DNA from 3 places in the Shinella sp. HZN7 genome. Region 2 is predicted to be linked to each of the others. Evidence: riboswitches for the same ligand, from Rfam matches in the RefSeq annotation. Region 2 holds a riboswitch; each other region holds the start of a gene.

Evidence for each region. Region 2 has a riboswitch for thiamine pyrophosphate ahead of thiC (phosphomethylpyrimidine synthase ThiC). Riboswitches for the same ligand answer to the same signal wherever they lie in the genome.
Region 1: it holds a riboswitch for thiamine pyrophosphate, as region 2 does, so the genes downstream of both, thiB (thiamine ABC transporter substrate binding subunit) here and thiC (phosphomethylpyrimidine synthase ThiC) in region 2, are expected to answer to the same signal.
Region 3: it holds a riboswitch for thiamine pyrophosphate, as region 2 does, so the genes downstream of both, thiD (bifunctional hydroxymethylpyrimidine kinase/phosphomethylpyrimidine kinase) here and thiC (phosphomethylpyrimidine synthase ThiC) in region 2, are expected to answer to the same signal.

Annotation. Positions count from the first base shown of each region.
Region 1 is NZ_CP015736.1:3,986,886-3,992,967, forward strand. Features, by position in the region: gene shn_RS19220 (GntR family transcriptional regulator) at 1-371, shown strand, start outside; gene shn_RS19225 (FAD-binding oxidoreductase) at 438-1,691, shown strand; TPP riboswitch at 1,800-1,912, shown strand; gene thiB (thiamine ABC transporter substrate binding subunit) at 1,951-2,958, shown strand; gene thiP (thiamine/thiamine pyrophosphate ABC transporter permease) at 2,963-4,585, shown strand; gene thiQ (thiamine ABC transporter ATP-binding protein) at 4,578-5,297, shown strand; gene shn_RS19245 (M48 family metalloprotease) at 5,488-6,082, shown strand, end outside.
Region 2 is NZ_CP015736.1:3,365,608-3,371,689, reverse strand. Features, by position in the region: gene shn_RS16250 (thiamine phosphate synthase) at 1-410, opposite strand, end outside; gene shn_RS16245 (thiazole synthase) at 407-1,180, opposite strand; gene thiS (sulfur carrier protein ThiS) at 1,182-1,379, opposite strand; gene thiO (glycine oxidase ThiO) at 1,376-2,362, opposite strand; gene thiC (phosphomethylpyrimidine synthase ThiC) at 2,365-4,188, opposite strand; TPP riboswitch at 4,281-4,397, opposite strand; gene shn_RS16225 (Bax inhibitor-1/YccA family protein) at 4,703-5,419, opposite strand; gene shn_RS16220 (anti-sigma factor) at 5,451-6,082, opposite strand, start outside.
Region 3 is NZ_CP015736.1:4,659,838-4,665,919, reverse strand. Features, by position in the region: gene shn_RS22350 (class II glutamine amidotransferase) at 1-219, opposite strand, end outside; gene shn_RS22345 (GFA family protein) at 556-960, shown strand; gene shn_RS22340 (AraC family transcriptional regulator) at 964-1,758, shown strand; gene shn_RS22335 (LysE family translocator) at 1,844-2,461, shown strand; gene thiD (bifunctional hydroxymethylpyrimidine kinase/phosphomethylpyrimidine kinase) at 2,466-3,275, opposite strand; TPP riboswitch at 3,318-3,414, opposite strand; gene shn_RS22325 (peptide chain release factor 3) at 3,572-5,152, opposite strand; gene dut (dUTP diphosphatase) at 5,246-5,719, shown strand; gene shn_RS22315 (GNAT family N-acetyltransferase) at 5,724-6,082, shown strand, end outside.

The DNA of each region.
Region 1 (6,082 bases), 620 kb from region 2:
TCACGGAGCGCCGGATCGACCGGCTGGAAGAGATCGACAGGGCGCAGGACGAGGCGATCGCCCGCAAGGACAATGCCAATGCCCTGCTCCTGAACCAGGAATTCCATCGCACGCTCTATACCGCCAATCCCGAGCAGGTGATCATGCCGATGGTGGAGAGCATCTGGCTCCAGCTCGGCCCCTTCCTCGGTATCGCCATGGAGCATGTCGCCCAGCTCTATTTCGTCGATCGCCACCAGGAAGCGATCGCCGCGCTGCGCAAGCGCGACGAGGACGCCGTGGCGTCCGCCATCAAGGCCGATATTTCCGAGGGCATCGGCGGCTTCGAACACGCGGCGATCGAAAACCTGCTGCGGCTGGCGGGACAATGACGCGCCTTGCCTTGGCGCGAGCCCGCATGCATTGATGCGCAAACGAAAATCTCCTGGGGCAGGCTCATGAAGACGGATGTCATCGTTCTCGGCGCGGGCGTGGTCGGCATTTCGACCGCGATCCATCTCCTCCGGCGCGGCAAGTCGGTGGTGCTCGTCGACCGCCGCGGCGCGGCGGAAGAAACCTCCTACGGCAATGCCGGCCTGATCCAGCGCGAGGGCGTCTTCCCCTATGGTTTCCCGCATGATTTCGGCGCGCTCTTCCGCTATGCGCTGAACAACACGATCGACGCGCACTACCACCCCTCGGCGATCCCCGGCATCATTCCGTTCCTTGCCCGCTACTGGTGGCATTCCGGCTTCCGCCAGCACCAGAGCATCGCCCATCTCTATGCGCCGCTCATCGAGAACTCGATTTCCGAACATGCCGACCTCATCGCCGCGTCCGGCGCGGACGACCTCATCCGCAAGGACGGCTGGATGAAGGTTTTCCGCACGGAGAAGGAGCGCGACAAGGCCTATGCGGACGCCGAAAAGCTGTCGGCCAATTTCGGCGTCAACCACCAGAAGCTGACGACGCGGGAGGTGGCCGAGGTCGAGCCGTCCATCCGCGCCGAGCTCACCGGCGGCCTGCGCTGGACCGACCCATGGTCGATCCTCGATCCGCAGAGCCTCCTGAAGCGCTACCTCGCCTATTTCCAGTCGCTCGGCGGCGAACTCAAGTCGGGCGATGCAGCGACCATCGAGCATGTGCTGGAAGGTGAAGGCTGGCGCATCGCCACGCCGGAAGGCCCGCTCGAAGGCAAGGAAGTCGTCGTCGCGCTCGGTCCCTGGGCCGATACGGTGACGCGCAAGCTCGGCTACCGCTTCCCGCTCGCCGTCAAGCGCGGCTATCACATGCATTACGGTGCGGAAGAGGGCGCGACGCTCAACAACTGGGTGCTGGATGCCGAGCGCGGCTATTTCCTCGCGCCCATGCAGCGCGGCATCCGCCTCACCACCGGGGCCGAATTCGCCAAGCGCGACACGCGCAAGACGCCGGTGCAGTTGCGCCGGGCCGAAAAGGTGGCGCGGGAATTCTTCCCGCTCGCCGAACGCCGCGACGAGGAGCCCTGGATGGGCGCCCGCCCCTGCACGCCGGACATGATGCCGATCATCGGCAAGGCTCCGCGCCACGCCGGCCTCTGGTTCGCCTTCGGCCACGCCCATCACGGCATGACGCTCGGCCCGATCACCGGCCGCGTGCTGGCGGAAAAGATGCTGGGCGAGCGGACCGTCATCAATATCGGCCCCTATCGCCCCGAGCGTTTCATCGCGTGACCGAAAAGAGGCAGGCAGGCTTTTTGACAGGTCGGGGCCGGCGCTTTCGCCGGCCTTTTGCTTGCCGCCGCCCTCTTGCGCCCCGCCGCAAGCGGGATTATGCCTTGCCTTGCTCTAACGGGGTGCCCGCGGATTTCGATCCGCTGGCTGAGAGGCGGTTTCGCCAACCCGAAGAACCTGATCCGGCTCGTACCGGCGGAGGGATTAGACGGCACATCCAGCGCCCTACTCCCGTTTTGTGAACAGCAAGGAGGCGCGGATGCGCAAGACACTTTTCTCCACCATCGCGGCGCTCGCCGTTTCCCTCGCCCTTCCCGTGCTGGCGCAGGAAAAGACGCTGACCGTCTACACCTATGAGAGCTTCGTCGCCGAATGGGGTCCCGGCCCGAAGGTCAAGGAAGCCTTCGAGAAAACCTGCGGCTGCACCGTCGAATGGGTCGGCGTTGCCGACGGCGTGGAACTCCTGACGCGCCTGAAGCTCGAAGGCGAGGGCACGAAGGCCGACCTGGTGCTCGGCCTCGACACCAACCTGATCACCGAGGCCAAGGCGACCGGCCTCTTCGAGGCGCACGGCCTTTCGCCGGAAGGCCTGACGGTGCCGGGCGGTTTTTCCGACGACACGTTCCTGCCCTACGACTACGGCCATTTCGCCGTCGTCTATGACAGCGAGACGCTCAAGACCCCGCCGACGAGCCTGAAGGAGCTGGTCGAGGGCGACCCGTCGCAAAAAATCGTCATCGAGGACCCGCGCACCTCGACGCCGGGTCTCGGCCTGCTGCTGTGGGTGAAGTCGGTCTATGGCGACGAGGCGGCCGGGGCCTGGGGCAAGCTGAAGGACCGCGTGCTGACGGTGACACCCGGCTGGTCGGAAGCCTACGGCCTCTTCACCAAGGGCGAGGCGCCGATGGTGCTGTCCTACACGACCTCGCCCGCCTACCACGTCATCGCGGAACAGACCGAGCGCTACAAGGCCGCCGCCTTCTCCGAGGGCCACTACGTGCAGATCGAGGTCGCCGGCCTGACGCGCACCGCCGACGACAAGGATCTTGCCCGCCAGTTCCTCACCTTCATGACCGGCCCGGACTTCCAGTCGATCATCCCGGAGACCAACTGGATGATGCCGGCCGCAAAGACGAAGGATCCGCTGCCTGCAGCCTTCGACGCGCTGGTGAAGCCGGAAAAGACCTTCCTGATGTCGTCGGACGAGGTCGCGGCCAACCGCAAGGCCTGGATCGACGAATGGCTGGCGGCGATGAGCGCCAGGTAACGTGATCTTCGCCCGCACTGAGCGACGGACGCTGCGTGTCGCCGGGGGCCTCGCCCTCGGCACCGTGCTCGCCTTCGTCGGTGCGGCGACGGCCGTGCTTCTCGCTCATGCCGGCCCTGGCGCCGGTGCGCCGCTCCTTGATGCCTATATCGGACGCGTCGCGCGGTTCACGCTGCTGCAGGCGACGCTCTCCACGCTGCTGTCCGTCCTGCTCGCCATTCCCGTCGCCCGGGCGCTCGCCCGGCAGCGGGATTTTCCGGGCCGCGTCTGGATCATCCGGCTGTCCGTCGTGCCGCTCGGCCTGCCGGCGCTGGTCGCCGCGCTCGGCGTCATCGAGATCTGGGGCCGGCAGGGCGTCGTCAACGACCTGCTCGGGCTTGCCGGGCTGCAGAACCCGGTCAGCGTCTACGGGCTTGCCGGCATCCTGATCGCCCACGTCTTCTTCAACCTGCCGCTCGCCGCGCGCTTCCTGCTGGCGGCCCTCGACCGCATTCCGGCGGAATACTGGCTGACCTCCGCCAATCTCGGCATGGGCGGCGGCGCGGTGTTCCGGCTGATCGAATGGCCGGTGATCCGGCGGGTCCTGCCGGGCATCGCCGGCCTCGTCTTCATGCTCTGCACGACGAGCTTCACCATCGTGCTGACGCTCGGCGGCGGGCCGGCCGCGACCACGATCGAGGTGGCGATCTACCAGGCGCTGCGCTTCGATTTCGACCCCCAGCGCGCGGTGCTGCTCGCCTTCCTGCAGATCCTCGTCACGGCAAGCCTGCTCTGGCTGATCTCGCTGTTCGCCCGCCCGCCCGAGGAAGGCATGACGGCGGGCCGCGCCATCCGCCGTTTCGACGGCCGCAGGCGGCGCGTCCCCGACGGCCTCGTCATCCTTCTCTTCACCCTCTTCACCGCCGCCCCGCTCGCCGCCACCCTCGTCTCGGGCCTTTCCGCCGATCTCGGCCGGCTGGCGCTCGATCCGCTGCTGCACCGGGCGCTCCTCACCAGCCTTGCCATTTCCTTCGCCTCAGCCTGCCTCAGCCTCGCGATCGCGCTGCCCATCGTGCTCGTGCCGCGGCTTGCCGAAACGGGCGATGCGGGCATCGCGACGCGGCTGATGGGCCGCGCACTGCCGGCGGTCGGTTCGCTCATCCTGCTCGTGCCGCCGGTCGTCGTCGCCACGGGCTGGTTCCTCGTGCTGAGGACCTTCGGCGAGACCGGGCGCTTCGCCCCTGCCGTCATCACCGTCCTCAATGCGCTGATGGCGCTGCCCTTCGTCGTGCGCGTGCTGGAGCCGGCCTATCGCACCCACCTCTCGCGCACCACCCGGCTCGCGCTCAGCCTCGGCGTCACCGGATTGCATCGCCTGCGATGGATCGACCTGCCGGCCCTGAAGAAGCCGCTGCTCACGGCCTTCGCCTTCGCCATGGCGCTGTCGCTCGGCGATCTCGGCGCCGTCGCCATCTTCGGCGCGGAAGGCTTCATCACCCTGCCCTGGCTGCTTTTCTCCCGCATGGCGAGTTATCGCACGGCGGACGCCGCCGGCATCGCGCTGCTGCTCGGCGTGATATGCCTTCTCCTGACGCTGCCCTCGACCACGGCGGAGCGCCCGACCGAAAGACAAAGCGCCGATGCCTGACCTTGCCATCCGCCTCACCGATGTCATCGTGCGCTTCGAGGAGAAGCGGCTTTCCTTCGACTGCGCCATTCCCACCGGTGCCGCAGTCGCCGTGGCCGGCCCCTCGGGCGCAGGAAAATCGACGCTGTTCAACGTCATCGCCGGCTTCCAGGCGCCGGCTTCGGGCGATGTCCGGCTGCTCGGCGAAGACATGGCGGGGCGCGATCCCGCGGAACGGCCGGTCTCGATCATCTTCCAGGACAACAATCTCTTCGCGCATCTGACGATCGCCGACAATGTCGGCCTCGGCATCGATCCGGCGCTGCGGCTGGATGCGCCGGCACGCCAGCGCGTGTTCACGGCGCTCGCGCGCGTCGGCCTCGGCGGCTACGAGCGGCGCCTGCCGGGCTCGCTTTCCGGCGGCGAGCGGCAGCGCGTGGCGCTCGCCCGCGCCCTGGTGCGGCGCCGACCCATCCTCCTGCTCGACGAGCCCTTCGCCGCGCTCGATCCGGCCATGCGGGCGGAGATGGCGAAACTTCTGGCGGAACTGCGCAGCGAGACGAAGAGCACGATGCTCTTCATCACCCACCAGCCGGAGGACATCCGCCGGCTGGCCGACCGGGTGATGTTCCTTGAGGCGGGCGCGATCCTTCTCGATGAGCCCGTCGGCGATTTCCTCTCGCGTCGGGAACCACCGGCCGTTGCAAAATTCCTCGGTCATTCCGCGCTTTAGCGGCGCGACCGGCGGGGCGTTCCGGCGGCACGCCACAATTTGGACGCCCCCCTGTGTCACCGGAGCCACAAGGGAAGCGTTTGTCGAATCGGGAGTTGCCGGCCAGGTATGGTGCGTCTATCTCATCCATTCGAGGACCCGGTTCGGGCTGTGGGCAAGAGATATGGCGAGAGCATCGCAGGAAGCTGCAATGGTATGCGGACGCGGGGTTTTGAAGCCCCTTGCGGCGTTGATGCTTGCCGGCACGCTTCTGTCAGGCTGCCAGTCGATCATCGAGCAGACCTATGAGCCGACGATCTCGCCCTCGTCCAATCCGCAGATTGTCGAAGAGGTGCAGAAGAACGACCCGCGCGCCCAGATGGGCGCCCGCGAGCACCCGCGCATCGTCGCGAGCTACGGCGGCGAATACAAGGACGCCAAGACCGAGCGGCTGGTCGCCCGCATTGCCGGCGCGCTGACGCTCGTTTCGGAAAACCCGAACCAGTCCTACCGCATCACCATCCTGAATTCCCCCGCGATCAACGCCTTCGCACTGCCGGGTGGCTATCTCTACGTGACCCGCGGCCTGCTGGCACTCGCCAACGACGCCTCGGAGGTCGCCGCCGTGCTCTCGCACGAAATGGCGCACGTCACCGCCAACCACGGCATCGAGCGACAGAAGAAGGAAGAGGCCGAGGTCATCGCCAGCCGCGTCGTGGCCGAGGTGCTTTCCAGCAACATCGCCGGCAAGCAGGCCCTGGCGCGCGGAAAGCTGCGCCTTGCCGCCTTCTCGCGCAACCAGGAAC
Region 2 (6,082 bases):
ACGCCCTGCGGCGCCCATTTCATCGTCTTCAGGATCGTCGGCCAGACCGGGCCGAGCGCGACATAATCGGGCCTTGCCGCAAGGGCGATGTCGAGCTCCGCATCGTCATGGGTGGAAAGGCCGAGCTTCATTCCCGCCGCGCGGATGGCGCCGACATCGGCGGTCGCCAGATCCTCCTGGCCGAGATGCATGTAATCGCAGCCCTCCTCGATGGCGATCTGCCAGTAGTCGTTGACGATGAGCTGGCAGCCATGTTCGGCGCAGGTGGCTTTTGCCCGGCGGATCTCGTCACGCAGGCGATCGTCCGGCATGTTCTTCATGCGCAGTTGCACGAGCTTCACGCCGACCGGCACGAGCCGGTCGATCCAGTCGGCGCTGTCGACGATGAGGTAGAAGGGATCGAGCGTCATGAGAAGACGGCCTTTCCGATGACGGGGGTGGAGGGAACGGCCATGTCGCGCGGCTCCAGCGGCACGGCGGCATGGGCGAGGCGGCCGGCATCGATGGCAAGCGCAAAGGCTTCGGCCATCGCCGCCGGATCGCCGGCGCCGGCGACGGCGGTGTTGAGCAGCACGGCGTCATAGCCGAGTTCCATGACGCCGGCGGCGTGCGAGGGGCGGCCGATGCCGGCATCGACGATCAGCGGCACGTCAGGGAAATGCGCCCGGAAGGCGCGCAGCGCCATCGGGTTCACCGGCCCCATGGCCGAGCCGATCGGCGCGCACCAGGGCATCAGCACGCGGCAGCCGGCCTCGATAAGCTTTTCCGCGACGACGAGGTCGTCCGTCGTATAGGGGAAGACCTGGAAGCCTTCCCCCGTCAGGATGCGCGCCGCCTCGACGAGGCCGAAGACGTCGGGCTGCAGCGTGTCGTGATGGCCGATCACCTCCAGCTTGATCCAGTCCGTGCGGAAGACCTCGCGGGCCATCCTGGCCGTCAGCACGGCCTCCTGCACGCTGTGGCAGCCGGCGGTGTTGGGCAGGACATGCACGCCGAGCGCATGGATCAGCTCGAAGAACGCGCCGCCCGCCTTGCCGCCGGCGGTTTCCCGCCGCAGCGACACGGTGACGATCTCCGCCTTCGCGCGGCGCACGGCCTCGGCGAGGGTCGCGGGGGAGGGATAGCGGGCGGTGCCGAGCAGCAGGCGCGAGCGCACCCCGGTATCGTAGAGCTTCAGCATGTCAGCCTCCCTGCATGGGCGAGAGGATTTCGATGCGGTCGCGCGCGCCGAGCGTGAAACCGGCGCGGTCTTCGCGGTGCACCAGCTCGCCGTTGACCGCCGTCGCCAGCCATTCGCCTTCGTAGTCCAGCGCGGACAGGAGGTCGGCGAGCGTCGTCGCCGCGACCTCCTGTTCCTCGCCGTTGATGATGAAGGTCATGATGCCCTCCTTTCCGGTCGTGCCTGTTCTGCAAGAAGCCGCCGCGCGACCTCCGCCGCCATGGCGGGGGCCAGCAGGAAGCCGTGGCGATAGAGGCCGTTCACATGGAGCGTGCCATCATGCTCGCTGACGCGCGGCAGGTTGTCGGGATAGGCCGGGCGGATGCCGGCACCGGTTTCCGTGAGCCGCGCCTCGCCAAAGGCCGGGTGCAGCGTGTAGGCGGCGTTCAGCAGCTCCATGAGCGAGCGGGCGGTGATGCCGCCGCCGTCGGCGCTTTCGATCATGGTCGCGCCCACCATGAAGCGGTTCCTTCCGCGCGGCACGACATAGATCGGGTGGCGCGGATGCAGCAGGCGGACGGGGCGGGAGAGGCTGATCTCCGGGGTCTCCACATAGAGCATCTCGCCGCGCACGCCCCTAAGATCCGGCAGACTGCCGATCCGGGCCGCGCCGGTGCAGTCGACCACGCGGTCGTAGCGTGCCGCATCCGGCGTGCCGTCCGCGCCGAAGAGGAAGCGCATGCGCGCCTCCTCGAGCCCGGCGGTGAGGGCCGAGAGCGCCCGTTGCGGATCGAGATGGGCTTCCTGCCGGAAGAACAGGGCCTTGGGGAAGCGGCCGGCGAGATCCGGTTCCAGCGCGGCGATGGCGGCATCGTCCAGCCATTCCCAGCCGCTCGTCCGGCGGGCGAAGCGGTCGAGCTCCCCGGCATCGCGGCCGGCGGCGACGACCAGCGTTCCCCGGCGCCTGACATGGCCGGGCACGGCCGCCTCCCACCAGTCGGCCGCCGAGCGGCCGAGCGTGAGCACGGGCTCCTCCGCGCTTTCCCGCTCGCACCAGGGGGCCAGCATGCCGCCGGCAAAGCCGGAAGCCCCGAGGCCCACCTTTTCGGCGCGCTCGGTGATGGTGACGTCGAAACCGTGGCGATAGAGCTGCCAGGCGACCGTGAGGCCGGCAACGCCGGCCCCCTTGACGAGGACGCGCATGGTCATTCTCCGGCCGGGACGCCGGCAAGCGGCATGTAGAGGTCGCCGCCGTCGCGATATTTCGCCGCCATGGCCTCCAGCCCCTCCTTCTGCGCCTCGGCGCGGATGTCGTGCGAGATGCGCATGGAGCAGAATTTCGGGCCGCACATGGAGCAGAAATGCGCCACCTTGTGCGCCTCCTTCGGCAGCGTCTCGTCATGGAAGGCGCGGGCGGTTTCCGGGTCGAGCGAGAGGTTGAACTGGTCCTCCCAGCGGAACTCGAAGCGGGCGCGAGACAGCGCGTCGTCGCGGATCTTCGCTGCCGGATGGCCCTTGGCGAGGTCGGCGGCGTGGGCGGCGATCTTGTAGGTGATGACGCCGACCTTCACGTCGTCGCGGTCGGGCAGGCCGAGATGTTCCTTCGGCGTGACGTAGCAGAGCATGGCCGTGCCGAACCAGCCGATCATCGCCGCGCCGATGCCCGAGGTGATGTGGTCGTAGCCGGGGGCGATGTCGGTCGTCAGCGGCCCGAGCGTGTAGAACGGCGCCTCGCCGCAGGTCTTCAGCTGCTTGTCCATGTTCTCCTTGATCTTGTGCATCGGCACATGGCCGGGGCCTTCGATCATGACCTGGCAGTCCTTTGCCCAGGCGATCTGCGTCAGCTCGCCGAGCGTTTCGAGTTCGGCGAACTGCGCGGCGTCGTTGGCGTCGGCGATCGAGCCGGGGCGCAGCCCGTCGCCCAGCGAGAAGGAGACGTCATAGGCGCGGCAGATGTCGCAGATCTCCTCGAAATGCTCGTAGAGGAAGCTTTCCCGGTGGTGATGGAGACACCACTTGGCCATGATCGAGCCGCCGCGCGAGACGATGCCGGTGACGCGGCCCACGGTGAGCGGGATATAGGCGAGCCGCACGCCGGCATGGATGGTGAAATAGTCGACGCCCTGTTCGGCCTGCTCGATCAGCGTGTCGCGGAAGACCTCCCAGGTGAGGTCCTCGGCAATGCCGTTGACCTTCTCCAGCGCCTGGTAGAGCGGCACGGTGCCGATCGGGACCGGCGCATTGCGGATGATCCATTCGCGGATGTTGTGGATGTTGCGGCCGGTGGAGAGGTCCATGACCGTATCGCCGCCCCAGCGGATCGCCCAGACCATCTTCTCGACCTCTTCCGCCATGGAGGAGGTGACGGCGGAATTGCCGATATTGGCGTTGATCTTCACCAGGAAGTTCCGGCCGATGATCATCGGCTCGGCTTCCGGATGGTTGATGTTGGCCGGGATGATGGCCCGGCCGCTCGCGACTTCCTGGCGAACGAATTCCGGCGTCACGAAATCCGGGATATGGGCGCCGAAGCTCTCGCCGTCGCGGATGAGCGCCTCTTTGGCGGCCTTGCGGCCGAGGTTCTCGCGGATGGCGATGAATTCCATTTCCGGCGTGATGATGCCGGCGCGGGCATAGGCGAGCTGTGTCACCGCCTTGCCGTCCTTCGCTCGGCGCGGCCGGTTGCGCACGGGAAATTCCGGCGTCAGCCGTTCGCCGGTGGCAAAGCCGTTGTCTTCCGGGCGGATGTGGCGGCCTTCATAGTCCTCGGTGTCGCCGCGCGCTGCGACCCAGGCCTCGCGCAGCCGCGGCAGGCCGCTCTCGATCGAGACGACATGGGCGGGGTCGGTATAGGGGCCGGAGGCGTCGTAGACGATGACCGGCGGTTCGCCGGAGGTCGGGTGCAGCGCGATCTCGCGCATCGGCACGCGGATCTCCGGGTGCTGCTCGCCGGCTATGTGGACCTTTCGCGAGGCGGGCAGGGCCCCCGTCGTGACGGTGGGGGTGAGCTTCTGGGCGGCAATGTTCATCGTGAGGCTCCAAGTTTGCGGTTGGAGACCCAGTCCTAGAGCCGGAATGATGGAAGGACGCGTAGGCGGAATCCGGGTTGCGGATTTCGGGTTCTACAGCGCTTGCACCGTCCCTACGCCAGTATGAACTGGATCAGGTTCAACGGGTCACTGCGCTGCGAATGCCAGCAGTATCTCAGCCCCTTGTCGGGACCCCCCTGGTGAATGCCCTAAGCAAAGACGCTGCCGGCCGATTTGTCAACGGGGTAAAATAAGTAAGTGAGTACTTACGAATTGGTGCGCCACTCTGGCCCCTCGTCAGGGGGAGGCCTTGCCTCAAAGAATGCTGCTCGTTTCCTGGCGGCACCCTCTCCTCCGTCATGCTCGGGCTTGACCCGAGCATCCACAGGCTGCGGGTGAGACGTAGCTCCTCGGCTCAAGGCCGAGGATGACGCCGGAGGGTGTGGGGCGGGACAGAGTCAACAGGGAACGGCGGGGCCTTGCCAGCCGTTCCCTTTGAAATCCCTTGCGAGGACTACTCGCGTTCGCCCGTGAAGTTCAGCAGAAGCTGGAAGATGTTGACGAAGTTCAGGTACAGCGAAAGCGCACCGAACACGGCCATCTTCTGCTGCGATTCCTGGTCGATGTTCTCGGCATACTGTTCCTTGATGTTCTGCGTGTCCCAGGCGGTGAGACCGACGAAGACGGCGATGCCGATCACGGAAATGGCGAACTGCAGCGCGGTCGAACCGAGGAAGATGTTGACGATCGAGGCGATGATGACGCCGATCAGGCCCATGATCAGGAACGAGCCGAACTTCGACAGGTCACGCTTCGTCACATAGCCGTAGAGGCTCGTCGTGCCGAACATGGTGGCGGCAATGAAGAAGGTGCGGGCGATGCTCGTGCCGGTGAAGACGAGGAACACCGAGGCGAGCGACAGGCCCATGACGGCGCAGAAGGCCCAGAAGGTCATCTGCGCGGCGCTGGCCGACATCGTCTGGATCTTGAACGAGAAGAAGAAGACGAAGGCGAGCGGCGCCAGCATCACCACCCACTTCAGCGGCGAGGAGAAGATCGGCACGTAGAGGGCCGGTGTCGAGCCGACGATGAAGGCGACGAGGCCGGTGATGACGAGGCCCGCGCCCATGTAGTTGTAGACGCGCAGCATGTGCTGGCGCAGGCCCTCGTCGAAGAGGGCGGCCGACTGCGCCTGCGCGCCGTAGCCAAATCGCTGTTGTACTGGGTCCATCGAATGTCTCCTTCGGTTTGGAAGCGGTTGATCAGTAGAGCGTGCGCGAGAGATCGCGCGCGGTTTCAGCCAGGTCGTCGGCCTTGCGGCTTTCCGACACCAGCGCATAGGCGACGTCGCCGATCTGCCAATAGGCAGCCCGGGCATTGTCGGCGTGGAAGAGCAGGACATGCTGCACGGCGAACGAGCCCGGGCGTACCGCGAACAGCGACAGGCGCTCGTCCTTGCGCGGTTCCAGCACCAGCTCGACGCTCGGGCCGTAGGCGGAGGGGAAGACCTGCGTGTCGATCACGCCCCAGCCCTTCGGCAGGTCCGGCAGCACGATCGCGGTTGCCGAGCGGATCTCGGCCGGATCGAAGGTCTCGGTCTCCGGCTGGGAGGCCATCGTGTCGCGCAGCAGCGTCGTCTTGTGCGCGCGCACGGCCTCTTCCACGAAGGCGGGCGGCGGCGTGGAGGCCACGACCTCGGTGGCGCCGAAGGGGCCGAGCACGGCATGGGCCGTCCAGCCGGCGCCGACGAACAGGGCGATGGCTGCGGCGCGGCGGAAGACGGAGAAGATGCGGCGGCGCGACAGCGAGCGTTCGAGGAGCCGCGCGGCCTCGCGCGTTTCCTGCCGGATCACCGTGCGATGGTCGGCGAGCGCCAGGCGAAGCTCGTCGCGCA
Region 3 (6,082 bases), 1.3 Mb from region 2:
GATGCTTCTGAGGTTGCAATCCGACCAGGCCGGCAGGATGTCGCGGTAGCGGCCGGGCTCCGGGCGCTCGCCATACCAGGCGATGCCGAAACCGTCGCCATTGGTCGCCGTCTTGGCGCGGGTGGCGCAGTGGGATTGCTCGATCAGCGAATGGGCAGGCGAGGACACCAGTTCCTCAAGGAAAAGCGGCTCTCCGCGATAGGCTGCCCAACGGCACATGACGCTATTCTCGCTTTCGAAGACCGGCACGAACCGGTGATGGATCCGACGCATTAACCATGGCACTGCCCGGATTTTCAACGCAAATGGGTAAAAATGCGTTAACGAATGTAAACGGGCCGAAACCGTGCGTGTCATTATGATGACGGCGGGCCAGGACACAGTTTCCGGCGGAACACGCGTTTTGTGAACGGCCCCTGTCCTCGCCGGCCGGTTTCGCGGACAACGGCCGGGCGTTGCGCGAATTGCAGAGCCGCACCTTCCTCACGCCGGCGCATTGACGCGCGGCCGCGAAACCCTATCCTTCCGCCCAATCCCGCGGCGGAAGGATGGACCATGCGGATCGACGGCCAATGCCATTGCGGCTTCGTGACCTACGAGGCCGAGATCGACCCGGAGGCGATCTCCATCTGTCATTGCACGGATTGCCAGCGGCTGACCGGCTCGCCCTATCGCGTCACCGCGAGCGCCTCGCGCGAGGCGGTGCGCCTTACCGGCAACCCGCCGAAACTCTACACGAAGACCGCCGGGAACGGCCGCAAGCGCCTGCAATATTTCTGCCCCGAATGCGGCGCGCCGCTGTTCACGACAGGCACCGCCGAGGACGCCGCGACCTGGGGCATCCGCTGGGGCAGCATCAACCAGCGTGCGGCGCTGAAACCGACGCGCCAGATCTGGTGCCGCTCGGCCCTCGATTGGTTCGGCGAGACGGCGGCGCTTCCCGGCGTCGCGAGGGATTGAGCCATGGCGACGGAGCGCTTCCGGATCGTGCGAACGGGCGTGGAGGGCATCGAGGCGGTCTTCGCCGACAGCCGGCATACATTCGCGCGCCACACCCACGAGACCTACGGCATCGGCCTCATCGAGCGCGGCGCGCAGAAATCGGCGAGCGGGCGCGGTCTGGTGGAGGCGGCGGCCGGCAACACGATCACCGTCAACCCCGGCGAGGTGCATGATGGCGCGCCGCTCGGCGATGCCCCACGCGCCTGGCGCATGCTCTATCTGGAGCCGGCGCTCGTCCGCGGGGCGGCGGAGGATATTTTCGAAGGGCGCCCGCGCGAGGAATTCTACGCGCCGGTGCTGGACGACGGGCGTATCGCAGGCCTGGTTTCCCGGCTGCTCGCCCTGCTTCTTGACGCCGGCGCCGACGCGCTCGGCCGCGAGGAACAGCTTCTCCTGCTGCTCGCCGCCGTGCTGCGCGAAGAGGCGCCGCGGCAGGATGGTCCGGCGGCCATCGGTCGTGCCCGCGACCGGCTCGACGCCGACCCGGCCCTGGCGGTGACGTTGGAGGACCTTGCCGGCGACTGCGGACTCGGCCGTTTCCGGCTGGTGCGCGATTTCGCCCGGCTCACCGGCCTGACGCCGCATGCCTACCTGCTCCAGCGCCGCACCGAGCTTGCCCGCCGGCTGATCGCGGCCGGCACCCCGCTTGCCGAGGCCGCCATCGAAGCCGGCTTTGCCGACCAGAGCCACATGACGCGCAATTTCACCCGCCGCTACGGTTATACGCCCGGCGCCTTTCTCGCCGCGCGCGCCTGAGCGGCGCGTACCCCGCAATTTCGTTCAAGACCCCCGGCGCCCTTCCGGTGTTCCCTGCCGCCTTTCAAACCGCACGGGACCGGACATGACCCTAGAATTCCTCATCACCTCGCTCGTCGTCATCCTCCTGCCGGGCACCGGCGTGATCTATACGCTGGCGCTCGGCATCAGCGGCGGGTTCCGCGCCGCCGTCCTTGCCGCCTTCGGCTGCACGCTCGGCATCGTTCCGCATATCCTCGCCAGCGTGGTCGGCCTTGCCGCCGTGCTGCATGCCAGCGCGCTCGCCTTCGAGGTGCTGCGCTATGTCGGCGTCGCCTATCTCCTGTTCATCGCCTGGAGCCTGCTGAAGGACAGCAATGCGCTGGATGTCGGGCCGGAGCAGGCACCGGCCGGCAATGCGCTGAGGATCGTGCGCAAGGGCATCCTCACCAACATCTTCAACCCGAAGCTCTCGCTGTTCTTCCTCGCCTTCCTGCCGCAGTTCATCCCGGCGAGCGCCTCCGGCGCTGCCACGGGCCAGATGCTCTTCCTCGGCGGCGTCTTCATGGCCCTCACCTTCCTCGTCTTCGTCGGCTATGGGGCGCTTGCCGCCGGCCTGCGCCGGCAGGTGCTGAGCCGGCCGGCGGTCATCGTCTGGATGCAGCGCAGCTTCGCCGCCGCCCTCGGCCTCATGGGCCTCCGGCTCGCGCTCGCCGACCGCTGACCGATCAGTTGCCGGACAGGTGGAAATGATGCAGCGGACCGTGGCCCGAGCCGACGGTCAGCGCATCCGACAGGCGCACGGCACCGGCGATGAAGCGCTTGGCCGCCGCCACGGCATCGGCGAGCGCCTGCCCCTTGCCGAGCTCGGCGGCGATCGCGCTCGACAGCGAGCAGCCGGTGCCATGCGTGTTGCGCGTCAGCACCCGCACGCCCTCGTACCAGTGCATCCGATCGGGCGTCGCGAGCACATCCGGGCTCTCGCTGCCCGGCAGGTGCCCGCCCTTCAGCAGCACCGCCTTCGGCCCGAGGTCGAGCAGCCGCCTTGCCTGGTCCTCCATGCCGGCCCGGTCCACGGCCTCCGCCTCACGAAGGAGGGCGGCCGCCTCCGGCAGGTTCGGCGTGAGCACGCTTGCGCGCGGCAGGAGCTGGCGCGTCAGTGCGGCCACGGCCTCCTGCGCCAGGAGCGAAGCCCCGCCCTTGGCGACCATGACCGGATCGAGCACGATGGGAACCGCGCGATGCGGCGACAGCGCGGCCGCCACCGCTTCGGCGATCTCCGCCGAGGCGATCATGCCGATCTTCACCGCATCCACCCGGATGTCGGCGAAAACCGCGGCGACCTGCGCCGCCACGAAGTCGGGCGGAACCAGATGCACGCCGGAAACGCCCTGCGTGTTCTGCGCCGTCAGGGCCGTCAGCGCCGCCATGCCATAGGTACCGCGCGCGGCGAACGTCTTGAGATCCGCCTGGATGCCGGCGCCGCCCGAGGGGTCGGAGCCCGCGATCGAGAGAATGTTTGCGATTGTGTCGGCCATCTCGCCTCCTTCCCGGCAGGGGCGGCCTCGGGGTGGCGTCGATGCGGCACCCGTTCGACTCCCTCCGCCGGCATGATCCGGTTCAGGTTCAAAGGGTGCTTCTCAGCCCGCCTTGTGACGGACGCCCCTGTCTTGAACGGGTTTTCGCAAATGACGCGGCGCCTGTCACGCCGAAAGTGGCGTCGTGGCGCATTTGCCACCGGCACCATGCATCCTTCTCCCCACCCGTGGCAGGGCAATCGCATATGGAACCGGAAGCGCGCCTCCTGGGCTCGTGGGCGGGTGACCCCGCCCGCTCAGGCCTTGGTGACGTGGTATTCCTTGATCGCGACCATCTTGATCGCTGGATAGCGTTCCGCCTCGTAGCGCAGCGAGAAGGCATCCTGCGCCAGGAAGACCGGGTCGCCGTCGAGGTCGCGGGCGATATCGCCGCGGCGCTGGGTGACGAACTTGTCCAGCTCCGCCGCGCTGTCCGACGAAATCCAGCGGCAGACGGAAAAGCGCGACATTTCGAAGGAGACGGGCAGGCCGTATTCCGCCGAAAGCCGCTCCTTCAACACGTCGAGCTGCAGCGCGCCGACGACGCCGACGATGGCGGGCGAGCCGTCTTCCGGCGAGAAGAGCTGCACGACGCCCTCCTCCGCCATCTGCTGGAGCGCTTCCTTCAGCTTCTTGGCCTTCATCGCATCCTCCAGCCGCACGCGGCGCAGGATTTCCGGCGCGAAGTTCGGCACGCCTTCGAAGACCAGCGCCTCGCCTTCCGTCAGCGTATCGCCGATCCGGAGCGTGCCATGGTTGGGGATGCCCACCACGTCGCCGGCATAGGCCGTATCGGCGAGCTGGCGCTGCGAGGCGAAGAAGAACTGCGGGGCCGAAAGGCCGATCGTCTTGCCCGTGCGGGCAAGGCGCACCTTCATGCCGCGCTCCAGCATGCCGGAGCAGACGCGGGCGAAGGCGATGCGGTCGCGATGGTTCGGGTCCATGTTCGCCTGGATCTTGAAGACGAAGGCTGTCATCCTGTCTTCCGAGGCATGGACCTTGCGCACATCCGCCACCTGGTCGCGCGGCGGCGGCGCGAAGGCGCCGAGCGCGTTGATAAGGTCGCGAACGCCGAAATTCCGGAGCGCCGAGCCGAAGAAGACCGGCGTCATGTGCCCCTCCAGGAAGGCCGCCTGGTCGTAGGGCCGGCAGGCCTCGCGGGCGAGCTCGAGCTCCTCGGTGAAGGCGGCCCGCTCGTTTTCCGGCAGGTTCTTCGCCACCACCGCCGGGTCGTCGATCTTCGTCGGCTGCACCTGCGTGTCCGAGCCGCGGAAGGTGCGGTCGGCCAGGTGATAGGAGCCGCAGAAGGTCTTCGAGCGGCCGACCGGCCAGGTGACCGGGGCGGTGTCGAGCGCCAGCTTCTCCTCCACCTCGTCGAGGATTTCGAACGGGTCGCGGCTTTCGCGGTCCATCTTGTTGACGAAGGTGATGATCGGGATGTCGCGCAGGCGGCAGACCTCGAACAGCTTCAGCGTGCGCGGCTCGATGCCCTTGGCGGCGTCGATGACCATGACGGCCGCATCCACCGCCGTCAGCGTGCGGTAGGTGTCGTCGGCGAAGTCCTCGTGGCCGGGCGTATCGAGAATGTTGAAGACGTTGCCGTCATATTCGAAGGTCATCACCGAGGTGACGACGGAGATGCCGCGTTCACGCTCGATCTTCATCCAGTCCGAGCGGGTCTGGATGCGGTCCTTCTTCGCCTTCACTTCGCCGGCGAGCTGGATGGCGCCGCCGAAAAGCAGCAGCTTTTCCGTGAGAGTCGTCTTACCGGCGTCCGGGTGCGCGATGATCGCAAAGGTGCGGCGGCGGGAGACCGCCTCTGCAAGGGTTTCGGCCATTTTCTGCAATATCCTGTGAGTTGCCGCGGTCTTTACAGGCTCCGCCGGGAAGATGCAATTGACGGGGTGGGACTGCGGCCGGCTTATGGGCGCATGAACGCACATGCCCCCACCCAGCCCACGCTCTGCCTTCTCCGCCTGCCGCATGGCGCGGGCATCGCGCTTCCCGCCTACGAGACCGGCGGCGCCGCCGGCATGGACCTGCGCGCCGCCGTGGCGGAAGATCAGCCGCTGACGCTGCCGCCCGGCCAGCGCGCCCTGGTGCCGACCGGCTTCGTCTTCGAGATCCCGGCCGGCTACGAGGGACAGGTCCGCCCCCGCTCCGGCCTTGCCTTCAAGAACGGCATCACCTGCCTCAACACGCCCGGCACGATCGACAGCGACTATCGCGGCGAGGTGAAGGTGCTGCTCGTCAATCTCGGCGAGGAGCCCTTCGTCATCGAACGTGGCATGCGCATCGCGCAGATGGTGATCGCGCCGGTCACGCAGGTCGCCGTGCGCGAGGTGGAGACGGCGGGCGAGACCACCCGTGGCGCCGGCGGCTTCGGCTCTACCGGCGTGCGCTAGGGCCATGCCCGACCGCGAGGGCCTTTCCTTCCGTTCGGACTATTTCGGCGACGGCGCCGCCTGGCGGGCGCTTGCCGGCCTCCTCGAAGACATCTTCGACATCGACGTGACGGTGATGGACCGGCTCGGCGGGCCGGATCCGACGAGCATGCCCTTCGCCTGGTTCGACGATGCCGGCTGCTGCATCGCCAATATCAGCGCATTTTCCCTGCCGCTTGTCGTCAACGGCACCTTCGTGCGCGCCGCGGGCCTGCAATCGGGCGCCGTGCGGCCGGAACACCGCGGCAAGGGGCTCTATCGCGATGTCATGGAAGCGGCGCTCCGGCACTGCGATGCGGAAGGGTTCGAGGCCGTCGCGCTTCT